DNA from 3 places in the Paracoccus sp. Ld10 genome. Region 1 is predicted to be linked to each of the others. Evidence: riboswitches for the same ligand, from Rfam matches in the RefSeq annotation. Region 1 holds a riboswitch; each other region holds the start of a gene.
The links. Region 1 has a riboswitch for cobalamin ahead of ACJJVR_RS01870 (TonB-dependent receptor plug domain-containing protein). Riboswitches for the same ligand answer to the same signal wherever they lie in the genome.

Region 1 (6,547 bases):
AGACCTCTTGGCCTGCGATCCCCCGTTGAAACAACGGGCGCAGCGCGCGAACCGCGTGATCGGCGAACATGCGCACCTTTGGGTCCTGCAACCGACGGTGTGGGGCCAGACAGCCGAATTGCGCGGGCAGGGGCCGGTTCGCGGCCAGCACCTCGACCAGACGGCCACAGGCCAGGTCCTGCACCACCTCGTACAGGGGGCGGTTGGCGATGCCGTGCCCGGCCAGCGCCCAATCGCGCAGCACGTCGCCGTCATCGGTGTCGAACCGTCCCTGGACCATCATCTTGCGCGGCCCGTCCGACGTCTGCAACGTCCAGTAATATTCCGGGCTGCGCGGATAGCGCAGCAACAGGCAGTTGTGCCCCGCCAAATCGTCGGGCCGCAGCGGCGTCCCCGCGGCGTCCAGATAGCCCTGCGACGCGACCAGAACCCGCGGGCATTCCGCGATCTTGCGCCATTTCAGTGTAGAATCGGCCGGATCGCCAAGGAAAAAGGCCAGATCGATGGCATCTTCGACAATGTTGACGTTGCGGTCCGACAGGCGCAGGCGGATCTCGATCCCGGGGTTTTCGGCGCAGAACGGTGGGATCAGCGGCGCGATCAGCCGTCGTCCCAGTCCCAGGGGGGCGGTCAGCCGGATCACGCCCTGCGGCTTGCCCGAAAAGCTGCCGATCAGGGCCTCGGCCTCGTCCAGGGTCTCGATCACGCGGCGGGCGTGGTCGTAAAAGGCGCGGCCGATCTCTGTCGTGGTCAGCTTGCGGGTGGTGCGGTTCAGCAGGCGCAGGCCAAAGCGGTTCTCCAGATCCTTGATCCGGTTCGACGCGACGGCTGGCGACAGGCGCAGGTCGCGCCCCCCCGCGGTGATCGAACCCAGCTCGACCACGCGCACGAACACCCGCAAGCTTTCAAGATAGGACATCGCGTTGGCCAGCCTTTGTTGAAACACCGAAACGTCTTCTATGTCGCGGGCGATTTTGCAACCGAAACCGATGCACTAAGGCGACCGGGCGGGTGGCGTGGATGCGCGCATTGGGGGTGGCCGTTCGCGATGCGCCTGTTAAGCATGACGTGTCCGCGCCGACGACCGTCGGTCGCATCCATCCGGCCGGGCGCCATGACAACAGCCAAGGAATTCCGATGCAGACCCTGACCCGCCTTGACCTTGACGATGCCCGCATCCTGATGGCCGGTGCCGAGGCCCACGCCAGAACGATCGGTGTCCCGATGTGCATCGCCATCACTGACGAAGCCGGCCAGCTGATCGCCTTTCAGCGGATGGAGGGCGGCAAGGTCACCTCGACCACCATCGCCATCGACAAGGCGTTCACGGCTGCAGCGGCCAAAAAGGCCACCCACGAATACAACGTGACCAGCCAGCCGGGCGCGGCTGCCTATGGCATCAACTCTGCCATCGGCGGGCGGCTGATGGTGGTGGGCGGCGGCCTGCCGGTCCTGTGGAACGGTGATGTCATTGGCGGTATCGGCGTCTCGTCGGGGACCCCGGTGCAGGACCAGGCCGTGGCCCAGGCCGGAATTGACGACTGGATGGCACGCCAGGCAACGTGATCACGCGCCCCGCGCGCCCAGATCGGGGGGCGCGGGCACAGGCCAGTGCTGGCAGTGACGCAAAGGATCGCCAGCACTGGCCCAAACGGCCACGACAATCGCGTCGCCGGGCACCGGGTTGCCGATACGCGGGAATACAGCCGCGATCCGGTGGCACCGACACCAAATCAGGCACCGTTTGGGGATGATCACCCGGAAACGCGTGGTGTCCGATCCGGCATAGACCGTCCGCGACACGCCTTTTGGTCCGGGCTGGCCGCAGGCGCCTGAAACCCGTTGACACGTCGCGGCCTGCTGCGCCACAAGGGCGCCGCTACGGTTCCGGCATGCGCGCCGGATCAAAAGGGAACGCCGGTGCCGCCCGTCAGGGCCATTCCGCGGCTGCCCCCGCAACTGTAAGCGGAGAGCGATGGTCGATCACGCCACTGGAGCAGTCCGGGAAGGCCGACCAAGGCATTGACCCGCAAGCCAGGAGACCTGCCGCAGCACTCACCCATTTCCGGCGCGGGGCGTGTCAGGAAAGCGGCCGATCCGCAGTGGTGACAGTCACCGTCCTGCCGCGACCCATGGGGCCCGCGTGCCGGACATTTCTGTTTGCCGCAGGCCGTGCCTGCCTTGAAAGGTTCGTGCCGATGCGCCGTCCGTTCCGTCTTCTGGCGCTTGCCGCCACCCTTCCCGTGGCTGCGGCCGCCCAGGACCCCATCCTGCTGGACGGGATCGTGCTGACCGCGGGGATCACCCCCGTGGCCCAGGATGGCTATGCCCGCGCCCACACCGTGCTGACCGCGACCGAGATCGAGGATCGCGGCATCGCGACCGTGCAGGACGCCCTGCGCGCGCTGCCCGGCGTGTCGGTCAGCGGCAGCGGTGCCAGCGCCGCGCAGGTCCGCATCCGCGGCGCGGAGGCGAACCACACCCTGATCCTGATCGACGGGATAGAGGCGGCGGGCGGGGCTGACGAGTACATCCTGACCGGCCTGGAGACCGCCGACATCGAGCGGATCGAGGTGCTGCGCGGCCCGCAATCGGTGCTTTACGGATCGAACGCATCCGCGGGGGTGATCAACATCATCACCCGGGGCGCGCCGCAGGGCCTGTCCTATGGCGGTTCGGTCGAGGCGGGGAACGGTGGCGCGGCGTCCGTCCATGTCAGCCGCAGGGGCGACCGGGGCGGGCTGCGCCTGTCGCTGTCGGCGCGCGACGATCTGGGCTATGACCAGTCGGGCGATGGCGGCGGCAAGGACGGGATCAACCGCAAGACGGCCGTCCTGTCCGGCGACATCCTGGCCACCGACGACCTGCGTCTTGGGCTGGTCCTGCGCCAGTCCGAGGAGGACTATGGTTTCGACGCCGAGAATTACAGCGCGACCGATGCCGACAGCTATCTGGTCGACGCCGATCTGGTCGGTCAACGCGACGAATTTCAGGGCGCGGTCTGGGCCGAATACACCGCGCTTGGCGGTAGGCTGGTCCAGCGTCTGGACTATCAGCACAGCATCACCCGACAGAACCAGGACAACAGCCCCGTGTCGCGGGGTCAGACCGAAAAGCTGAAATACCGTGCCAGCGTGGGTCTGGACGGGTCGGCGGCGGATGGCACGCAGCTGCTGAACCTGCTGGCGGAACATCAGCGCGACAGCAATTCGACCGCGCCCGGACAGGAACGCCGGATGTCGTCCGTGGCACTGGAATACCGCGCGATGCTGGCCAACGGGCTGGACGTGCAGGCCGGGCTGCGCCACGACGCAAACGAGGTGTTCGCCGATTTCACCAGCTGGAACCTAGGCCTGTCCTGGCAGATGCCGGATCGCCCGTTCCGCCTGCACGCGTCCGCGGGGACCGGGTTGGTGAACCCGTCCTATTTCGAGCTGTATGCAGACGCGGATTTCTTTGGCACGGTCTATCAGGGCAACCCCGATCTGCGCCCCGAAAAGAACAGCGGTTTCGATCTGGGGGTCGAGGCGACGCTGCCGGGCGGTCGCGGGTCCGTGGATGTGACCTATTTCAACGAGACACTGGAGGACGAGATCACCGATTATCTGGTGGGCATCGAAGATGGCGTTGCGTTCTATTCCTTCCGCAACCAGTCCGGCAATAGCCCCCGCCACGGGGTCGAGGTCGCGGCCCGCATCATTGCGACCGATGACCTGACATTGGGCGCCAGCTATACCTATCTCGACGCCGAAAACCCCGATGGCAGCGTCAAGACCCGCCGCCCCCGGCACGAGGCCGCCCTGACGGCAACGATGGCTGTGCTGGACGGCCGCGGATCGGTCACCGGCGATCTGCGCCATGTCGCCGGCACGGTCGACACCCAGTTCTGGGGCAGTTTCCAGACGCGCGAACTGCCGTCCTATACCGTGGTCAACCTTGCCGCGGGCTATGACCTGACGCCGAACGTGCGGGCCACGGCGCGGGTGGTGAACCTGTTCGACCGCGAATACTCCGATGTCTGGGGCTATGCGAACCTGGGGCGGACCGGCACCATCGGCCTGCAGGCGCGGTGGTGATCCGCTGGCTGATCGGGCTGGCGCTGATCGCGTCGCCTGCATGGGCCGACGCGCCCGCGCGGGTGGTGTCGATCAACCTGTGCACCGATCAGCTGGCGATGCTGGTGGCCGCGCCGGGGCAACTGGCTTCGGTCAGCTATCTGGCACGCGACCCGTATTCCTCGGCCATGGCCGAGGAGGCCGCGACCTATCCCACCAACCGGGGCCAGGCCGAGGATCTATTGACCCTGCGCCCCGATCTGGTGCTGGCCGGACCCTATTCCTCGCCTGCGACGGTTGCGATGCTGGACAGGCTGGGCCTGCGGGTTGCGACCTTTGACATGGGCACGGATCTGGACAGCATCCGCACCAATCTGCAGCGGATGGGCGATGTGCTGGGCCAACGGGACCGCGCCGACCGGATCATGGCACAGTTCGACCGCGATCTGGCGGCGCTGCAGGCGGACCTGCGCCCTGAACGCCGCGCGGCGCTGTACGGGGCGAACGGCTATAGTTCGGGCCAGGACAGCCTTGCGGCGGCGATTTTGGCGGCGGCGGGCCTGTCGAACGTGGCGGCTGATCTGGGCCTGCCGCAAGGTGGTTTCGTCCCGCTGGAGGATCTGGTGATGGCCGACCCCGACCTGATCGTGACCAGCCGCCGCCAGCCCCGCGCATCGCGGGCAGAGGAGGTGATGGACCATCCCGTCCTGCGCGCCATCACGCCGGGGCGACAGGTCGTCACGGCATCCGACCGGGACTGGGCCTGCGGCACGCCCCATGTCCTGCGCGCGGTGGCGCAGCTGCGGCAGGTCGCGCCATGAGGCTGACGGTGGCGCTTGGCGCGCTGGTGGGGGCGCTGTTCGTGACATCGCTGCTGATCGGGTCCAGCTGGCAGCCGCCCCTCCCATCGCTGGCGGCGCTGTTCGGGCGGGGCGATCCGCTGTTGGTGCTGATCATGCAGGAACTGCGCCTGCCGCGCGCCATCTTGGGCGCGGCGGTGGGGGCATCGCTTGGTCTGGCGGGGGCGGCGATGCAGGGGTTCCTGCGCAATCCGCTGGCCGAACCGGGGCTGATCGGCACGTCGGGCACCGCGGCGCTTGGGGCGGTGCTGGCGATCCAGACGGGGCTGGCCGCGGCCTTTCCCCTGGGCCTGCCGCTGGCCGCACTGGCAGGGGCGGCGCTGTCGGTCGGTCTTGTCATGGGTCTGGCGGGGCCGCGCGGCGGCGCGCTGGCGCTGATCTTGGCGGGCATCGCGATATCGGCCCTGGCGGGGGCTGCGACATCGCTGGTCCTGAACCTGTCGCCGAACCCCTTTGCCGCCAATGAGATCGTGTTCTGGATGATGGGGTCGCTGGTCGACCGATCCATGCTGCATGTCCGCATCGCGGTGCCGGTGATGATCGCCGGGGCGGTGATCCTGTTGCCCGCGGCCCGCCCCCTGCGCGCCCTGAGCCTGGGAGAGGACACCGCCGCCAGCATGGGTGTCAGCCTGCGCGCACTGCGGCTGCGGCTGGTGCTGGGGACGGCGGCGCTGGTGGGCGGGGCCACGGCGGTCGCGGGAACCGTGGGGTTCGTCGGGTTGGTGGTGCCGCATCTGCTGCGCCGCGCGGTGGGTGGCGATCCGGGGCGGCTGTTGGGGGCATCGGCGCTTGGCGGGGCGGCGATGGTGCTGGCGGCCGACATCGCGGTGCGGGTGATCCTGCCGGGGCGCGACCTCAAGCTGGGCGTGCTGACCGCCCTGATCGGCGCGCCGTTCTTTCTACAGCTGATCCTGCGGCTGAGGGCGCGCGCATGACCCTGTTGCACCTGTCCGCCCTGTCCCTGTCGCGCGGGTCCGTCCCGGTTCTGGACCGGATCGACCTGACCGTGAACGGCGGCGAATTCGTGGGCCTGCTGGGCCCGAACGGCGCGGGCAAGACCACGCTGCTGCGCGCGGCGTTGGGGCTGTTGCCGGCGACGGGGCGGTCGTCGTTGGCGGAACTGGTGCCCGATGCGCGGGCGCGACAGGCGGCCTATCTGCCTCAGGGCCGCGAGATTGCCTGGCCGATGCCCGTGGACGCGGTCGTGGCCCTGGGGCGCATCGCCCATCCCGCCTCGGATGATCACCCGGCGGTCCGGGGCGCGTTGCAGGCCCTGGGCCTGATGGCCCTGCGTCACCGCGACGCGACCACTCTGTCGGGCGGCGAACAGGCCCGCGTCCTGATCGCCCGCGCACTGGCCCAGGACACGCCCCTGCTGATCGCGGACGAGCCGATCGCCGGTCTGGACCCCGCAGCCGCCATCGGCGTCATGGACCTGTTCGCGGATCTGGCAGGCCAGGGCCGGGGGGTGATCGCGTCCCTGCACGACCTGGGGTTGGCCGCGCGGCATTGCACCCGGCTGGTGGTTCTGGACCGGGGCCGCGTCGCCGCCGACGGCCCCCCGGCATCGGTCCTGACCCCCGACCTCATGGCGCGGGTCTTTGGCATCACCGCGCATCTGGCCGACGGTCC
Region 2 (6,547 bases), on a different contig from region 1:
CCGGTGCGCTGTGGCTGCCGTCGCGGGCCAGCAGATAACAGTCCATGATCCAGCCATGCGTCGCCCGGGCTGCTGTGCGTGCGGCCGTGATCCGTGGCGCGGTGTCGGGCAGCGGGCCCGCCTGGATCAGCTGTTCGGGCATCCCAAGATAGGCCCCCCACCAAATCTGCAGCCCCTTGGGGTCAAGTGTCGCAAACGCGCAGGTCCCGTCCAGCATCACGACAACCCGGTCGGCATCGGGGGGAAACCCCGCATCGCGCAGCCGTCGTCCGGTGGTGATCCGCACGTCGGACCCCAATGCGTTCAACGGAATGGCATGTGCCGCGCACAGCGCCTGTATCGCGGTGATCCCGGGAACGACGCGGGCGCGCCAGTTCAGCCGCGCCGCGATCCGCAAGCTGCTGTCGTACAGCGACGGGTCACCCCAGACCAGCATCGCCACCGTCCCGCCTTGTGGCAGTGCGGCCGCCACCGCCTGTGCCCAGACGTGCGCGATCGCGTCGTGCCACCGCTCCACCCCATCAAGATAGGGCAGGTCCGCGTCCCGGACCGGCAGATCGATGTTGGCCACCGCACCGCCCGGTCGGTGCCGGTTCAGCATCGCCAACCGCAGATGCGCCAAGTCTTCCTTGCCCGTACCCTTGCGGGGAACCACGACAAGGTCGGCCTGTTGCAGGGCGCGGACGCCCTGCAATGTCAGGTGATCGGGATGGCCCGTGCCTGCCCCGATCAGCACCAGATCTATCATGCATACAGCCGGGGCGTCACCAGACCGCTGCCCTGCAGGCCCCGCGCCGCCTTGGCTGCGGCCAGCACGGCCAGATCGACCAGCGGCTCTATCGCGATGACCAGCAGATAGGCCGCGCCGAACGACAGCACGCCCGCGGTTGCCCCGGCGCCCTGACCATAGAACGCCCAGAACGCGACCCATGCCACGATCCCGCCCTGATAGGCCGCCGACAGCGCCAGTGCCTGCGCGTATCGCAGGTCCACATAGGCCGTGTCTGGCGCGATGAGCCGCCGCGCCAGGGCACCAACCGCGAACAGCGGCACCAGCAGCGTCGTCACGTTCATTCCGTATTGCGGCAGATCAAATGGCGCAAAGAACAGCCCCTGGATCAGCAAGCCCAATGCCAGGCCCAACGCCGCGGGGGCTGCTCCGAACAGCAGGAACAGCGTCGACCCCAAAATCAGGTGCACCTCGGACACGCCCACGGGCGCGGTCGGCAGGACCTGAAAAAACACGAATGTCGCGACGGTGGCCAGCCCCGCGCGGGCCGCCAGCGACCCGGCACCCTGCGCGCGCAACGCATCCGCCGCCAGCCGCAGCGTATACAGCCCCGCCGTCGCGGCGGTGGCATAGCCCAGAATCAGTTTCGCGCCGTGGACGACGCCTTCTTCGATATGCATCTCATGCTCCTTTGGCCGTCCACCCGACGGCATGGGGTTTGCCTGAGTTGGCCGGTTTCCTGGCTTGCGGGTCGGGGCGCGGCGTCGGCCTTCCCGGGCCGGGGCCCAGTGGCGTTTGGTGACGCGCGCTCTCCGCATACAGTCGCGGGGGCGGCCGGGGCTTCGGGTGCCGCGATTGGGTCCACCCTTCCCCGTTCCCGATGAAGCCCGGCGTTGAACGCCTGACGGGCACCAGTCAGGCGCCCACCTAGACGGGATCGCAATGCCTGCGTCAAGTCGCCGCCGGGGCGATCAGGTGAAAGAATGTCCCGGTGACATGGTCGCGATGGCTGCCGGTTTCCGGCACCTCGGCCCCAGTCGCGTCGGTCACGCGGGCCAACGGCGCATCGGGTTGCGACAGGATCGAGGCATAGTGGAATTCGTGCCCGCGCAGCGCCACGCGGCCAAGGCCGGGCAGGACGGTCAACGGATCGGCGCGTCTATATCCCAGATGCATGCGGCGTTTCGCATAGCTGGTCTCCAACCCCAGCAGCCCCAACATCTGGTGGCGCTGTCCGTCAGCATCTACCAGACCTGCACCAAGCGCCATATATCCGCCGCATTCCCCATGCACCGCACGCGTTGCCGCGAACCGGTGCATCGACGCGCGGAACCCGTCACAGGCCGCCAGCCGCGGCGCGTGCAGCTCCGGGTATCCGCCCGGCAGCCAGCAGCAATCGGCGCCGTCGTCCGGCCCCTGATCCGCCAGCGGAGAGAACGGCAGGATTGTGGCACCGGCACGCCGCCACGCCTCCAGCACATGCGGATAGACAAAGCTGAAGGCCGCGTCACGGGCCAGCGCGATCCGGCCCCCCGGCGGGGTCAGCGGTCGCGGCGCGGGGGCGTCGGGCAGGGCGCGATGCGCGGCGGCGGCGATGATCGCGTCCAGATCGCAATGCGCCGCGATGAAATCGCCCGCGTGGTCCAGAATCGTCTGCAGGCCAGACGTTTCCTCGGCTTGGATCAGGCCCAGATGGCGTTCGGGCAGGGTGATGTTGCCCTGTCGCGGCAGGCTGCCCAGGACACGGATGCCCGCATCGCGCATCCCCTCGCGGATCAGCCGGTCATGGCGGGGGGAGGCCACGCGGTTCAGCACCACCCCCGCAAAGGGCAGGTCGGGCCGCAGCGTGGCGAACCCCCGCGCGGTGGCCGCCGCCGATTGCGCCTGTCCGCCCACATCCAGCACCAGAACCACGGGCCACCCCATCATCTGGGATATCTCGGCACTGGACCCGATGCCGGTTTCGCCCTTGGTCGCGACCCCGTCGAACAGGCCCATCGACCCTTCGGCCAGAACCAGATCGGCGGGCGGCTGGTCTGCCACATGGGCGGTCAGGCGTCCCGGCTCCATCGCCCAGGCATCCAGGTTGAAGCTGGCCCGCCCCGAAGCCGCAAGATGAAACCCCGGATCAATATAGTCCGGCCCCGACTTGAAGGGCTGCACCGCCAGCCCGCGCCGGCGCAGCGCGGTCAGCAGGCCCAGCATCAGCATCGTCTTGCCGGTGCCGGATGCGGGGGCGGAAATCATCAGGCCCGGACACAGATGCGGCATCATTCCGGAAACCTCGGCGCGTCACCGACCGGGCGATACCTGCGGTCGTAATCAGCGGCATACAGGCGGCTGTCGTCGAACCCCTCGGCCGCCAGCGCGGGGCCGACCAGGATCAGTGCGGTGCGGTCGATGCCTTGGGCGTCCACCGTTGCCAGCGTGGCGCGGATCACCCGCTGGTCGGGCCAACTGGCCCGCCAGACCACCGCCACCGGGCAGTCGGGGCCGTAATGGGGCGTCAGGTCGGCCACCACCCGGTCCAGCGCATGGATCGACAGGTGAATTGCCAGCGTCGCCCCGGTCGCGGCAAAGGCGGCCAGCGTCTCGCGTTCCGGCATCGTCGATGCGCGCCCCGGCGTGCGGGTCAGCACGACCGACTGCGCCAGACCGGGCAGGGTCAGTTCGGTCTGCAGCGCGGCGGCGGCGGCGGCAAAACTGGGCACGCCCGGCGTCACGTCAAAGGGAATGTCCAGCGCCCGCAACCGGCGGATCTGTTCGCCCATCGCGGACCAGACCGACAGGTCGCCCGAATGCAGCCGCGCGACGTCATGCCCCGCCGCATGGGCGGTGGCGATTTCCGCCATGATGTCGTCCAGTGACAGCGACGCGGTGTTCACGATGTGCGCGCCGGGCGGGCAATGGGACAGCAGGGCGGCAGGGATCAGCGATCCGGCGTACAGACAGACCGGGCAGGCCGCGATCAGGTCGCGACCGCGCAGCGTGATCAGGTCGGGTGCGCCGGGACCGGCGCCGATGAAATGGACGGTCATGGAACCTCGGCTATGGCGATGGTGACGGGGCCGACGATGCGGCGGGGATGGGTCAGGCGGCCGCCCGCCGCGATGGCCGCGGCCTCGGCCACCGATCCGGTGCCAAAGGTCGCGTTGATGCGGGCTGATTGGGTGGGCGTGGCAATGCCCGCGACCGGAACTAGGTGCAGCGGCAGGGCGCGGGCCTGCGCCAGCGGGCGCAGGTCGGTTTCGCGGTCGGGAATGGTGGCCAGCGCGTCGGCACCGCCCACCGCGTCCAGCGCGGCCAGCAGGGCGGGCAGGGGCGTGCCGGGGCGGCAGCCTATTCCGGCGATGCGCATGTGACGCTCCATTGCGTAACGGGGCGGGCGGGGGTCCAGCCGCGCATCCGGCCAAGGGGGGCCACCTCGGCGATGTCGATGCGGATCAGGCGGCCACCGTGGTCGGCGTGCCAACTGGCCAGCAAAGCCTCGGTCTCCAACGTGACGGCATTGGCGACCAGCCGCGCGCCGGGGGGCAGGCGATGCCACAGCGTTTTCATCAACACCTGCGACGCGCCGCCGCCGATGAACACGGCATCGGGGTCGGGCAGGTCCGCCATCGCGTCCGGCGCCGCGCCATGGATCGCGGTGACGCGATGCGTGACGCCAAACCTGTCCAGGTTGGCACGGATGCGGGCGATGCGATCAGCGCGCGGTTCGATGGTCACGGCCCGCCCCCCGGCCAGCGCCCATTCCACCGCAATCGCGCCAGAACCCCCGCCGATATCCCACAGCAGTTGCCCGGCACGCGGTGCCAGCGCCGCCAGCGTCAGCGCACGGACCGGCGATTTGGTGATCTGCCCGTCATCGGTGAACAGCGCGTCGGCCCGCCCCGGCACCGTGGCAAGACCGAACCCCCGTGGCAGGTCGGCCCCGTCGATGGCCACCGCTACCGGTGCCGCACAGTCCATCGCGAACGCGTCGGCGCGGGTCTGGCGCACCCGTTCCGATGGGCCACCCAGACGTTCCAGCATCGTCAGCCGCGCGGCCCCCGCCCCCTGCGCCGCCAGCCATCCGGCCAGTGCCGCAGGCGCATCGCCGTCGCGCAGGGTCGCGATGATACGACAGCCGCGCGACAGGTGCGGGCGCAGCCGCGACAGGGGTGCCGCGTGTAGGCCCAGGGTGACCGTATCCTCCAGCCGCCATCCAAGGCGCGCGGCCGCCAGCGTCAGCACCCCCGGCGCGGGCAGGGCGCGCCATTCGCCGGGTGACAACGCGGCGGCCAGGCTGCCCCCCGCGCCGCACCAGAACGGATCGCCCGACACCAACGCCGCGACCGGCATACCCCGCAGCGACAGCAGCGGTGCCATGTCGAACGGTACCGGCCACGCCCGCCCCCGCGTGCCGACCCCGGCCAGCGCCAGATGACGCGGGCCGCCAAAAACGATATGGGCCGACGCCAGCGCCCGCAGGCTTGCATCCGGCAACCCGTCCGGGCCATCTTCGGTGATCCCGATGATCGTCAGCCAAGGGTCAGACATGCGACACATCCTGCTGTTGGGCGGCACGACCGAAGCCAGCCGTCTGGCCGCACTGCTGGCGCATGCGGACTGTCCGGCGATCTTTTCCTATGCCGGGCGTACCGTGGCACCCATCGCCCAACCATTGCCCACGCGAACGGGGGGCTTTGGCGGGGCCGAGGGGTTGGCGCGATATCTGCGCGACCACGATATCGCCGCCCTGATCGATGCGACGCATCCCTTTGCCGCCCGGATCAGCGGCAATGCCGATGCTGCCTGCCGCGCGGCGGGGGTGCCCATGCTGATGCTGCGCCGTCCCGCATGGGCGGTGGACCCGGACTGGCAGCACGTGCCCGATATCGGCGGTGCCGTCGCGGCGCTGCCCCACGCACCCACCGGCGTGTTCCTGGCCATCGGCAAGCAGACCTTGGCACCCTTTGCGTCGCTGCCGCATCGCTGGTTGCTGCGCCTGGTCGATGCGCCGGATGCGGCCCCCTTGCCCGGCGCAAAGGTCGTTCTGGCGCGCGGCCCGTTCACGGTCGCGGGCGACCGGGCGCTGATGCAGGCGCATGGCATCACCCATCTGGTCGCCAAGAACAGCGGCGGCACAGGAGCCGCCGCGAAACTGCAGGCGGCGCGCGATCTGGGTGTGCGCGTCGTGTTGATCGACCGCCCCGCGGCCCCGGACCGACCGCAGGTCGCCACCCCGGATCAGGCGCTGGACTGGCTGCATCAGACGGCCCCCTGGCGCGGGGTATAGACCCACCGCCCCACGCGCCGCGTGGCGCGGTTGCCGACCAGCACGACGGTGCGCATGTCGGCCATGTCGGGCGTGGCCTGTTCCAGCGTCACAATGCGCAGCGATTCGTCCGGCGTCGTCACCGCGCGGGCAAAGATCATCAGTCGCCCCGGTTCGCACTCCTCGCGCAGCACCGTCAGCACGCGCGCGAACCCCGCAGGGCGGCTGGCCGATCGCGGGTTATAGAACGCCATCGCAAAATCGCCCCGCGCCGCGTGGCGCAGGCGGTGTTCGATCAGGGCCATGGGTTTCAGATTGTCCGACAGGTTGATCGCGCAGAAATCATGGCCCAGGGGCGCGCCCGCCCGCGCCGCCGCCGCCAGCATCGCCGTGATGCCCGGCAGGATACGGATGTCCGGGTCGCCCCCGACCTCCTCCAGCGCCTCGAACAGGGCCGAGGCCATCGCGAACACCCCCGGATCGCCCGACGACACGATCACGACCCGCGCGCCGCCCGCCGCCAGCGACAGGGCATGGCGCGCCCGGTCCAGCTCCACCCG
Region 3 (6,547 bases), on a different contig from region 1:
AGCATCCGCCAGGGCGTCAGGCGCAGCGGTGCCAGCCGACCAAGACGGCGCAGCGTGTCGGGCGCGATCTGGCCGAATTCCAGCGCGACCAGCATTCCCCGCGGATGCACGCCCGGCTGTGGCGGCGCGGCAGGCGCAGGGGCGGGCAGGGTGGTGCCGGGGGGCTGTATCCGCGCTGTCAGCGCGGCCATGCGGCCCCGGCCATCCGGCGCGCCGCCCTGGTCCAGGAACCAGCGTGCCAGCGCCAGCGCATCCTGCGGCCCGCGATAGGGCGCGGCGCGGTCCATCCCGTCGGCGCGCAGGACCGGGCCGGCCTCGATGCGGATATCGGCGGGGTCGCGGGACAGCACCGGCGCGGGGCCGGTATCGACCGCGAACCCGAACTTGGCGGGCAGGGCCAGGTCGCTGCCCGCCAGCGCCGCCGCCAGTTCGGCGGCTAACGCATCCGCCGCCGCATCGGCAAAGGGCGTGACCATGATGTTGCGGCGCGTTTCCGTGGCGATGTCGGCGTCGATCAGCTCCACGGACCGCAGCCCCGCGATCAGGGGCGCATGGGTCGCGGGCGTCACCCCGCGCAGCTGCAGGTTGGCGCGGCCGGTCAGCTCTATCACGCCATTGCCGTGGGCCTCGGCGGCGTCGGCGATGGCTTGGCTCTGCGCCGCGTCCAACCGACCGCCGGGGGGACGGATGCGCACCACCCACCCGTCGCCCGACTCCATCGGCTGCAGCGCGCCGGGGCACCAGCCGCGGATCATGACAGCCCCGCCATGATCGAATTGCGCCGCGTGACCCACAGGCCCGCGTCGTGCAGACGCTGGAACAGGTCGCGCATCGCGGCCAGGGCGGCGGGATTGGCCTGTTCCATGAACGCCACGATCTGTGGCCGCCCCAACGTCGCCTGATGGTACAGGTCGAACAGATGCGGGGGCACCGCGCCCGCCAGATGGGCGAAAGCCGCCATGTGATCCAGCGTCGCCGCAATTTCCGCCGCACCGCGATAGCCGTGCGCGGTCATCGCATCGGCCCAGGCCGGGTCGGCGGCGCGGGCGCGGGTGGTGCGGGCGATCTCTTCGGTCAGGGTGCGGGCGCGGGGGCGGTCGGGCTGTGTCGCGTCCAGATGATACAGGCTGGCCCGCCCCCCGATCCGCGCCATGGCGGCGGCAAAGCCCCCCTCATGCGCGGCATAGTCGGCCGCCAGCAGCAGGTCGGTCTCGGGCAGATCCTGTGCGTGGACGAAACTGTCGGTCCCGGCCAGCCGCGCCTCCAGCGCGCCGCGGGCCTCGTGGCTGGCACCATCCGCGCCGATCGCCCAGCTGGACGCGGCGATCCACGCCTCGCCTGCCGCGGCCCGCGCGGCATCGGTGAACTCTGTCGGCGCGGTGCCCATGCCCAGCCCGTACTGCCCGGGTTGTGGGCCGAAAACCCGCGGTCCACGTGCGGCATAGGGGTTCTGATCCGCACCCTCTTCCCGTACGGCCAGCGTCGTGGCCCCGGTCTCGAACAGTTGCGCCAGCACCGGGAACACATCGCGGAACAGCCCCGACACGCGCAGCGTCACGTCGATGCGCGGACGGCCCAGCAGGGCCAGCGGCACGACCTCGACCCCCGACACGCGCCCCGATCCGGCATCCCATACCGGCTTCAGCCCGGCCAGATGCAAGGCCATCGCGAACTCCTCTCCGGCGGTGCGCATCGTAGCGCTGCCCCACAGATCGACGACCAGACCCTGCGGCCAGTCGCCATGATCCTGCAGATGGCGGCGCAGCAACTCTTCGGCCAGCTTGACGCCCTGCGCATGGGCGGACGGGGTCGGCACCGCGCGCGGATCGACGGAAAACAGGTTGCGCCCCGTGGGTATCACGTCCGACCGCCCCCGGTTGGGCGACCCCGACGGTCCCGGCGGCACGAACTGGCCCGCCAGCGCAGCCGCCAGCCCTGCGCGTTCTGCGTCCCCACAGATGCCGCTGCCCCAGACATGCAGCCCCTCGCCGTACTGGCTTTCCTTGATGTCACAGACGAACCGGTCGATCCGGGTGATCGCCTCGGCCGCGCTGGCGTCATGCGGTATGCCCAGATCGTCCTCGACCCCCAGGGCGCGGGCCTCGTCGCGGATAGCGGCAATCAATCGGTTGCGCCGCGCCGGGTCCAGCCCGTCGGCGGTCGAATATTCGTCCAACGACCGCTCCAGCCCGGCCATGCCGGGGGGCAGGGCGCTGGCCCGCATGGGCGGTGGCATGTGGCCCAGGGTCACGGCCCCGATCCGCCGTTTGGCCTGCGCGGCTTCGCCCGGATCGTTGACGATGAACGGATAGATCACCGGCAGCGTGCCCAGCAACGCCTGCGGCCAGCAATCACCCGACAGTGCGACCGCCTTGCCCGGCAGCCATTCCAGCGTGCCATGCGCGCCCATGTGGATCAGCGCCTGCGCGCCCTGTTCCGCCAGCCACAGATAGAACGCCACATAGGCATGGCGCGGCACGCGGGTCAGGTCGTGATAGCTGTCCGTCCGCCCGGCGCGGTGGCTGCGTTCGGGCTGCAGCGCCAGGATCACCGGACCGTGCCGACTGACGCGCAGCCGGAACAGGCCGTCCACGCAATCCGGGTCGCTTTCGGGCACGCCCCAGGCGACTTCCAGATCGTTGCGCAAAACCTCGGGCAACCGCGCCAGCGCCGCACGATACGCCGCGATGGGCCATTCGACGACGCTCTGGGGCAGACCCGGCAGATCGACCCCCAGCATCGCCCCCACCGCAACCGCCGATGCCGGCGCGTCCAGCCCCACCGCATGGGCCTGTTGCCAGTCGCGCCCCGGATAGGTCGACAGCACCACGGCCACCCGGCCCGCACCCCGCGACAGACCGTGCCAGGCCGCGATCCGCCCCACCGCCTGTGCCAGCAGCCCCGCATCGGGCCTGTGTACGAACCGCGAATACTGCAGGTCCGGGTCGCGTGCGCTGACTGCCTTGAAGCTGATGACCCCCGCAAAGATGCGCCCGTCCACCTCGGGCAGGACGACATTCATCGCCAGATCCGATGGCGACAGGCCACGCTCTGCGGCCAGCCAGTCCCGCCGCCGGTTCGTCGACAGCGCGACCTGAAACACCGGACAGGACCAGCCGCCAAAGGGCGCGACGCCCGGCATGTCGCCGTTGTCCAAAGACCCCTCGACGCCGCCCCCGGAAAACCCTGTCGCGTTGACGACCATCTCTGGCCCGCCCGGCAGCACATCCGCCAGCCATTGGCCCAACCCCGGCGCCTTCAGCGACGGCGCGAACACCCCCACGGCGGCGATCCCGCGATCGCGCAGCGCCCGGATCAGCGCATCAATGGGCGCCACATCCGCCGCCGCCAGCCAGCTGCGATAGAACGTGACCAGCGCCTGTACCGGTCCCGGATCGGCCACGACCCCGTGGTCAGGGTCGTAAAACCCCATTCCGGGCAGCGTCTTGACCCCCGGCACCGGGGCCGCCTGCAGGCCGGATGCGATTGCCATCTGCGCCAGCGCCGCCTGGGCCGCCACGGCGCCGCCCTGATCGCAATGCCGCCGCAGCACGCGCAGCACTGACGGCGGCACGGTCGACATCTGGTCCAGCCGCGGATCGTCGCGCCCGTCGGCGGGCAGCACCGCCAGCGCGATGCCCCGCCGCCGCGCCAGATCCTGGACCGAGGCCAGCCCATAGGGCCAGTACGCCTCGCCTCCGATCAGCCGGATCAGGATGCCGCGCGCCCCCGACAAGGTCTGTTCGACATAGGTGTCGACCGACACCGGATGGCGCAGCGCCACGAGGTTGCACAGGCGGGTGGGCGGCAGGCCCCCCGCCGCACGGTGCCACCCTTTCGCAAACGCCCCCAGGTCGCTATCTGAAAAGGACAGGACCACCAGATCGCCGGGCGTCTGCCCGGGATCATAGGGAGTGTCGGACTGTTCCAGCCCGACCTGTTCGCGAAAGATGACATGCATCAGGCGGCTCGGGTCATGCGGGCACGCCCTCCAGCACGGCGCGGATCGCGTCGGGGTTCACGTCGTCATGTTCCGCGATCACCACCAGCCGCGACCGACGCGGGCTGTCGCCCCACGGGCGGTCGTACTGATGCCGCACCCGTGCACCCACGGCCTGCACCAGCAGGCGCATGGGTTTGCCCGCAACGGCCACGTGGCCCTTGACCCGCAGCACGTTCTGTTCGGTGGCCAACCGCGCGATGCGGGCGGCAAGATCGGCGGGATCGGTGATTTCCGGCAGGTCGATCACCACGGTGTCGAAATCTTCGTGCTCGTGGTCGTCTGCGCCGTCATGATGGCTGGGTCGGGCGTCCAGATCGTCCTCGGCGGCGGCGCCCAGTCCCAGGATCAGGCGCGGGTCGATCGCGCCCTCGGTCACGGTCAGGATGGGCAGGGGGCGGGGCAGTTCGGCCTCGATCACCGCGCGGGCGGCGGTAACGCCGTCGGGCCCGGCCAGATCGGCCTTGGTCAGCAGGATCACGTCGGCGCAGGCGATCTGATCCTCGAACACCTCGGACAGGGGCGTCTCGTGGTCCAGGGACGGGTCGGCCGCACGCTGTGCATCGACCGCCGCCACGTCGGGGGCGAAACGGCCCGCGGCCACGGCTTCGGCATCGGCCAGCGCGATCACGCCGTCCACGGTGATCCGCGACCGGATCGCGGGCCAGTCAAAGGCCTTGAGCAGCGGTTTCGGCAGCGCCAGCCCCGAGGTCTCGATCAGGATGTGGTCGGGACGAACGGGCAACGCCATCAGCGCCTCCAGCGTGGGGATGAAATCATCGGCCACGGTGCAGCAGATGCAGCCGTTCGACAGCTCGACGATGTTCTCGGCCGGGCAGCTGGCATCAGCACAGTCTTTCAGGATGTCGCCATCCACGCCCATCGTCCCGAACTCGTTCACGATCACCGCCAGGCGCAGCCCCTGGGGATTGGCCATCAAGTGGCGGACAAGGGTGGTCTTGCCCGATCCCAGAAAGCCGGTGATCACGGTGACGGGGGTTTTCACAAGGTCGGTCATGGTCACTCCTGCGGGGGGATGCGGGCAAGGCTCTGCTTGCGGAAGATGGCGGGGCGTTCGCGCCACGGCACGATGCCATCCGTGGTGCCGGCATAGGCGCGCGCGCCCGACAGGATGTCGGCGGCGTCCTCCGGGGTCAGGCGGCCATAGACATAGGACCACTTGCCCGGCGCGGACAGCGCGACGGAACAGCCTTGCGAACAGGCGGACAGGCATTCGACGGGGCGGATCTCGACGCCGTCGGGGATATCGCATGACAGGCGGTCCATCAGGCGCGCGCCGGGACGAGGCTGATCGGGATCGGCGTCGGGCTGCGCGCCGCGACAGGTGGTGCAGACATGCAGAACGGCACGCATCGCGGCCCCTTCCTTGTTGCGGCAAGGGGCGTCCGAGAGACGACGGCACGGGGCATCCGGCCATCACCTGCCGGTTGCGAAACACCCCGTTCGCCCGTCATCGTCAGGTGTTGGCAGGTCTCCCGGCTTGCGGATCCCGGGGCGGTTGCCCCGACGGTCGTCCCACCTTCCCAGCCCCGGATCGGGGCCAGTGGATCGGGCGACCTCTCCGGTCACGGTCGCGGGGGCGGCTGCGCTTGGGGTCGCGGGTCAGGTGACCCGGGCCTTGTCGCATTCCCTCTTCGCCTGTCATAGACAGGAACCAACACGCTCTCACCCAAACCCCCGCACCCGCCGTTTGTCAACCGCAAGGAACGACCCGATGACGCAGACCGACCCGATTTCCGCCGCCGATCAGGACCGCCACGCCGCCAAGATGGCGCGCAAAAAGGCCGCCCGCGACCGGATGATGGAAACCAAGACCGGCGAAAAGGGGCTGATCATCGTCCATACCGGACCGGGCAAGGGCAAATCGTCATCGGGGTTCGGGATGATCATGCGCAGCATCGCGCATGGCATGCCCTGCGCGGTGGTCCAGTTCATCAAGGGCGCGTGGGACACGGGCGAACGGACGCTGCTGACCACGCATTTCGCCGACATCTGCCAATTCCACGCCATGGGCGAGGGGTTCACCTGGGAAACCCAGGACAAGACCCGCGACATCGCCATGGCACAGGCCGGGTGGGCGCGCGCGCAGGATCTGATCCGCGACCCCGACATCCGCATGGTCCTGCTGGACGAGATCAACATCGCGCTGCGCTATGGCTATCTGGACGCGGCGCAGGTGGTCGCGTTCCTGCAGGCGGAAAAGCCCGCGATGACCCATGTCGTGCTGACCGGCCGCGGTGCCCCCGATGCGCTGGTCGAGGCTGCCGACCTGGTCACCGAAATGACCCAGGTCAAGCACCCGTTCCGGTCGGGGATCAAGGCGCAGGCCGGGGTCGAATACTGACCCTCCGGGGGTGTCGGGATCAAAAAACCTCACGCGACGGTGAACCCTTGGAGGCGTTCGCGGGTTTCATCTGCGTATCCCATTCGCCGGAGCCCCACTGACGTGACCCCACCGCCCCTTGCCCCCGATGCCGCCCTGTTTCTGGATTTCGATGGATGTCTGGTCGACATCGCCCCCCGACC

Region 2: it holds a riboswitch for cobalamin, as region 1 does, so the genes downstream of both, ACJJVR_RS04080 (energy-coupling factor ABC transporter permease) here and ACJJVR_RS01870 (TonB-dependent receptor plug domain-containing protein) in region 1, are expected to answer to the same signal.
Region 3: it holds a riboswitch for cobalamin, as region 1 does, so the genes downstream of both, ACJJVR_RS04140 (DUF1636 family protein) here and ACJJVR_RS01870 (TonB-dependent receptor plug domain-containing protein) in region 1, are expected to answer to the same signal.

Annotation. Positions count from the first base shown of each region.
Region 1 covers NZ_JBISHD010000004.1:118,953-125,499, reverse strand. The annotation lists gene ACJJVR_RS01880 (LysR family transcriptional regulator) at 1-919, opposite strand, end outside; gene ACJJVR_RS01875 (heme-binding protein) at 1,138-1,566, shown strand; cobalamin riboswitch at 1,866-2,066, shown strand; gene ACJJVR_RS01870 (TonB-dependent receptor plug domain-containing protein) at 2,199-4,076, shown strand; gene ACJJVR_RS01865 (ABC transporter substrate-binding protein) at 4,073-4,876, shown strand; gene ACJJVR_RS01860 (FecCD family ABC transporter permease) at 4,873-5,850, shown strand; gene ACJJVR_RS01855 (ABC transporter ATP-binding protein) at 5,847-6,547, shown strand, end outside.
Region 2 covers NZ_JBISHD010000006.1:193,365-199,911, forward strand. The annotation lists gene cobF (precorrin-6A synthase (deacetylating)) at 1-748, opposite strand, end outside; gene ACJJVR_RS04080 (energy-coupling factor ABC transporter permease) at 745-1,410, opposite strand; cobalamin riboswitch at 1,442-1,661, opposite strand; gene ACJJVR_RS04085 (cobyrinate a,c-diamide synthase) at 1,682-3,001, opposite strand; gene cobM (precorrin-4 C(11)-methyltransferase) at 3,001-3,768, opposite strand; gene ACJJVR_RS04095 (cobalamin biosynthesis protein) at 3,765-4,088, opposite strand; gene cbiT (precorrin-6Y C5,15-methyltransferase (decarboxylating) subunit CbiT) at 4,070-5,269, opposite strand; gene ACJJVR_RS04105 (cobalt-precorrin-6A reductase) at 5,268-6,008, shown strand; gene cobJ (precorrin-3B C(17)-methyltransferase) at 5,981-6,547, opposite strand, start outside.
Region 3 covers NZ_JBISHD010000006.1:201,773-208,319, forward strand. The annotation lists gene cobG (precorrin-3B synthase) at 1-755, opposite strand, end outside; gene cobN (cobaltochelatase subunit CobN) at 752-3,961, opposite strand; gene cobW (cobalamin biosynthesis protein CobW) at 3,975-5,018, opposite strand; gene ACJJVR_RS04140 (DUF1636 family protein) at 5,021-5,374, opposite strand; cobalamin riboswitch at 5,469-5,695, opposite strand; gene cobO (cob(I)yrinic acid a,c-diamide adenosyltransferase) at 5,736-6,365, shown strand; gene otsB (trehalose-phosphatase) at 6,468-6,547, shown strand, end outside.